2 regions of the Streptomyces sp. NPDC007983 genome follow, and region 1 is predicted to be linked to the other one. Evidence: riboswitches for the same ligand, from Rfam matches in the RefSeq annotation. Region 1 holds a riboswitch; the other holds the start of a gene.
The links. Region 1 has a riboswitch for glycine ahead of gcvT (glycine cleavage system aminomethyltransferase GcvT). Riboswitches for the same ligand answer to the same signal wherever they lie in the genome.

Region 1 (2,379 bases):
GGGTCCCGATCGAAGTAGGAGGGTCAGTTGTCGGAGAAGGCGGCGTATTCCTCGGCGGAGAGCAGGTCGCCCGGCTCGTCCGTCACCTTCACCTTGAACAGCCAGCCGCCCTCGAAGGGGGCGGAATTCACCAGCGCCGGGTCGTTCACCACGTCCTCGTTGATGTCGGTGACCTCACCGGAGACCGGCGCGTACAGGTCGCTGACCGACTTCGTGGACTCCAGCTCACCGCAGGTTTCACCGGCGGCGACGGTGGAGCCGACATCCGGGAGCTGGACGTACACGACATCGCCGAGCGCGTTGGCCGCGTATTCGGTGATGCCGATCGTCGACACGCCGTCCTGGTCGGCGGCCGACAGCCACTCGTGCTCCTTGCTGTAGCGCAGCTGCTGGGGGTTGCTCATGGTCCGATTCTCCTGGATAGGGGGGAGTGCTTGGGAAACGGGTCTTCAGTGGTGAGACGGGGGCTTCAGCGCTCGCGGCGGTAGAAGGGGAGCGCGACGACCTCGTACGGCTCCCCGGTACCGCGGATGTCCACCGACACCCCCGGGCTGCCGGGCGCGGCGTGCTCCGCGTCCACGTACGCCATGGCGATCGGCTTCCCCAGCGTCGGGGACGGGGCGCCCGAGGTGACCCGGCCGATCTCCGAGCCGTCGGGGCCCACCACGGCGTAGCCGGCGCGCGGCACCCGGCGGCCCTCGGCGACCAGGCCGGTCAGCGTGCGCGGCGGCCGGGCCTCGGCCTCGCGCGCCGCGGCCTCCAGCGCGCCGCGGCCGACGAAGTCACCGGGCTTGCCGAACTTCACCACCCGGCCGAGCCCCGCGTCGAACGGGGTCGTGTCGGTGCTCAGCTCGTGCCCGTACAGCGGCATCCCCGCCTCCAGCCGCAGCGTGTCCCGGCAGGACAGCCCGCACGGCACCAGGCCCGCCGGGGCGCCCGCCTCGGTCAGCGCCTGCCAGACCCGCTCGGCGTCGTCCGGCGCGACGAACAGCTCGAAGCCGTCCTCGCCGGTGTAGCCGGTGCGGGCGATCAGGGCGGACACGCCCGCGACGGTCCCCGGCAGCCCCGCGTAGTACTTCAGCCCGTCCAGGTCGGCGTCGGTCAGCCCCTTCAGGATCCCCGAGGACTGCGGCCCCTGGACGGCGATCAGCGCGTACGCGTCGCGGTCGTCCCGTACGGCGGCGTCGAAGCCGGTGGCGCGCTCGGTCAGCGCGTCCAGCACCACCTGGGCGTTCGAGGCGTTCGCCACGACCAGGAACTCCTGCTCGGCGAGCCGGTAGACGATCAGGTCGTCGAGGATGCCGCCCTCGCTGTCGCAGATCATGGTGTAGCGGGCGCGGCCCACGGCGAGCGCCGAGAGATGGCCGACCAGGGCGTAATCGAGGGCGTCAGCGGCCTGCGGCCCGGTGAGAGCGATCTCACCCATGTGGGAGAGGTCGAAGAGCCCGGCGCGGGTGCGCACCGCGGTGTGCTCGTCGCGCTCGCTGCCGTACCGCAGCGGCATGTCCCAGCCCGCGAAGTCGGTCATGGTGGCGCCGAGCGCACGGTGGACCGCGTCCAGCGCGGTGCGGCGGGGCGTGGGCGGGGCGTCGGTCATGGGGCAGCTCCCAGGGTCATGATCACGGCGATGACGGGACGGGTGGGGTGGATGGGACGACAAGGACGGCACAGCGTCCTCCCCATCTGTCATCGGAACCTGAGAGGTTCGCCGTGACCAATCCCGCGCGGCGGGGCTGGCCGGCTTGCACCTTGGGTGGAGCCACTTCGAGTGGCCCGCTTTTCAGATCTGCCTCGTCCGTGCGGTATCGGGGCCTGAGAGATTCAAGGGAGGGCTTGCTCCTTCGGCGCCTTGTGAAGACCGGCGGACTGCCGGTGACCAAGGACTCTCCCGCGCGGATTCGAGCGGCCGGTATGCAGTTGGCGCGGCCATCATCGCACGTCCGCTCCGGAAGGGAACCCCCCTCTGTGAGCGGGGTCGCGCCGGGGCCTCCTTGATGGGCATTACCTTTTCTTGACACTCTCGGGGTACGCAGCCGCTTGACCGACCTTGGAGGACGATCACGGTGCACGGGCAGGGAACATTCGCGACAACCCGAGGAACCCTGCCCGCGCGGCAGGAGCGGACGCGCTCAGGGGGCACGGTCAGACCGGACCGGCGCGCCGTGCACGACCTGCGCGGCGGGGTGGGGGCGGAGCTGCGCTACCCGGCGCGTGACCTGATCATCGCCTCCGGGCTGCCCGGCAGCGGCAAGACCACCCTGATCAACCGGGTGGTCCCCGGGACCGACCCGAGCGGCACGGCCGTGGTGCGGGTCGACTCGCAGCACACCCGGGAGGCCTGGGAGAGACGCATGCCGCGCTGGCTGCCGTACGCGGTCT
Region 2 (2,379 bases), on a different contig from region 1:
GCGGTGAGGGTGTCGAAGAAGGCGCCGTGCACCACCTCGACGCCGCCCGCCCGCAGCCCCTCGGCGAGGACGGTGGCGTAGCGGTGGGTGCGGCGGGCGATGCCCGCGAGCCCGTCCGGGCCGTGGTAGACCGCGTACATTCCGGCCATCACCGCGAGCAGGACCTGCGCGGTGCAGATGTTGCTGGTGGCCTTCTCGCGGCGGATGTGCTGCTCCCGGGTCTGCAGCGCCAGCCGGTACGCCTTGTCGCCGTCGGCGTCCACCGACACCCCGACGAGCCGGCCGGGCAGGCTGCGGGCGTGGGCGGCGCGCACGGCCATGAACCCGGCGTGCGGGCCGCCGAAGCCCATGGGCACGCCGAACCGCTGGGTGCTGCCGACCGCGATGTCCGCGCCCAGTTCGCCGGGGGAGGTCAGCAGGGTGAGCGCCAGCAGGTCGGCGGCGACGGTGACGATCGCCCCCAGCTCATGGGCCCGCTCGATGACCGGGCGCGGATCGCGGACCGCGCCGGAGGCACCCGGGTACTGGAGCAGCACGCCGAAGACGCCGCGCTCGGCGATCTCGTCCGGGATGCCGTCGGTCAGGTCGGCGACCACGACCTCGACGCCGGTCGGCTCGGCGCGGGTCTCGATGACCGCGATGATCTGCGGCAGGCAGTCGGCGTCGATGAGGAAGACGCCCTCCTTGACCTTGCCGACGCGGCGCGACAGCGCCATGGCCTCGGCGGCGGCCGTGGCCTCGTCCAGCAGCGAGGAACCGGCGGTGTCCAGGCCGGTCAGGTCGGCGACGACGGTCTGGAAGTTGAGCAGCGCCTCCAGCCGGCCCTGGGAGATCTCCGGCTGGTACGGGGTGTAGGCGGTGTACCAGGCGGGGTTCTCGAGGACGTTGCGCAGGATCACCGGCGGGGTGAAGGTGCCGTAGTAGCCGAGCCCGATCATGGACGGCAGCACCTGGTTGCGGTCGGCGAGGCCGCGCAGCTCGGCGAGGACCTCCGCCTCGCTGCGGGCCGGCGGCAGCCGCAGCGCCTCGGCGCTCTTGATGACCTCGGGTACGGCGGCGGCGGTCAGCTCGTCGAGGGAGCCGAAGCCGACCTGGGCGAGCATCTTGGCCTGCGCTCCGGCGTCGGGGCCGATATGGCGCTGCTCGAATGGAGTACCGCGCTCCAGTTCGGCGAGCGAGATGCGGTGAGTGGTCATCTGCGGGGGCCTCCTGGTCTGGTACGACCGGCGAGGGGCACCGCGGTGCGGGTGCCCGGACGGCCTCCCCCTCTGTCATCTCAACCTGAGAGCTTCACCGGTCCAGCGGCGCTCGACCGGCTTTCACCGTCGGTGAGGAGGGGTTCCGGAGCTGTGCTCCCCGTGGCCCACCCTGCTTTCCAGAGTGACCTCGCCCGCACGGTACGTGTGCCTGAGAGATTCCGGGGAGGATTTGCTCCTTCGGCGCCTCCGACACGATCGTCGGAGGACTCTCCCGCACGGGGTCTGCAGCCACAGCCAGCGTACCAGCGCGTCTGCCGAGGGGGGTTGGGCCAGGGGGTGCTCGAGTGGCCGCGTGCGGTGATGTGGCTTTTGGTAGGTATCACTGGACCATCGCCACCGTGACCATCGCCACCTGTGGGAGAGAGCGTGCAGACGGACATCGACCCGCGGACCCTGATCGGCCGCAAGGCATTCGACCGCGAGGGCGCCAAGATCGGCACCGTGGACGAGGTCTACCTCGACGACGCGACGGGCGAGCCCGAGTGGGCGGCGGTACGCACCGGCCTGTTCAGCCGGGACGTCTTCGTGCCGCTCGAACCGAGCGAGGTCGTCGGCGACTCGCTGCGGGTGCCGTACGACCGGGCGCTGATCAAGGACGCCCCGGACCTGGGGGTCGGCCGCCATCTCTCCCCGGAGCAGGAACTGCAGCTGTACCACCACTACGGGCTGGACGTCACCGGCTGACCCCTCCCCCGGCCTTCGCCCGGCGCGGGCGCCCCGGCCGGGCCGTCGGCGCCCTCGGGGGACCGCACCAGCGGCAGCGGCTCGCCCGGCTCGAGCTCCGGGTCGTTCACGGCGAACGTCCGCACCCGGCCGGGCCCCGACCAGGGCACCTCGAACCGTATGGTCACCCGGCCCACCCCACTGCCCTGCACCCAGCCCGCCCCGAACTCGGTGTGCCGCACATCGAGCCCCGGCAGCCAGACCCGCGGCCTCCCGGCGCCCTCAGCGGCCTCTGGGACGCCCGGACTCTCCGGCTCCGGCGTCCGGGTGCCCCAGCCCCCCTCCGGCTCCTCCAGGGCCTCGTGGGCGGCCTCGGCGGCCTGAGCGGACTGGGCGGCCTGAGCGGCCTGAGCGGCTTGGGCGAACAGATCCTCCTGTGTGTAGTCCGCGAGCCCCG

Region 2: it holds a riboswitch for glycine, as region 1 does, so the genes downstream of both, gcvP (aminomethyl-transferring glycine dehydrogenase) here and gcvT (glycine cleavage system aminomethyltransferase GcvT) in region 1, are expected to answer to the same signal.

The regions. Positions count from the first base shown of each region.
Region 1 covers NZ_JBIBJI010000009.1:298,320-300,698, reverse strand. Annotated here, with positions in the region: gene gcvH (glycine cleavage system protein GcvH) at 24-404, opposite strand; gene gcvT (glycine cleavage system aminomethyltransferase GcvT) at 470-1,597, opposite strand; glycine riboswitch at 1,791-1,901, opposite strand; gene ACFZCY_RS27945 (AAA family ATPase) at 2,058-2,379, shown strand, end outside.
Region 2 covers NZ_JBIBJI010000020.1:10,608-12,986, reverse strand. Annotated here, with positions in the region: gene gcvP (aminomethyl-transferring glycine dehydrogenase) at 1-1,196, opposite strand, end outside; glycine riboswitch at 1,386-1,483, opposite strand; gene ACFZCY_RS37845 (PRC-barrel domain-containing protein) at 1,626-1,943, shown strand; gene ACFZCY_RS37840 (DNA polymerase IV) at 1,919-2,379, opposite strand, start outside.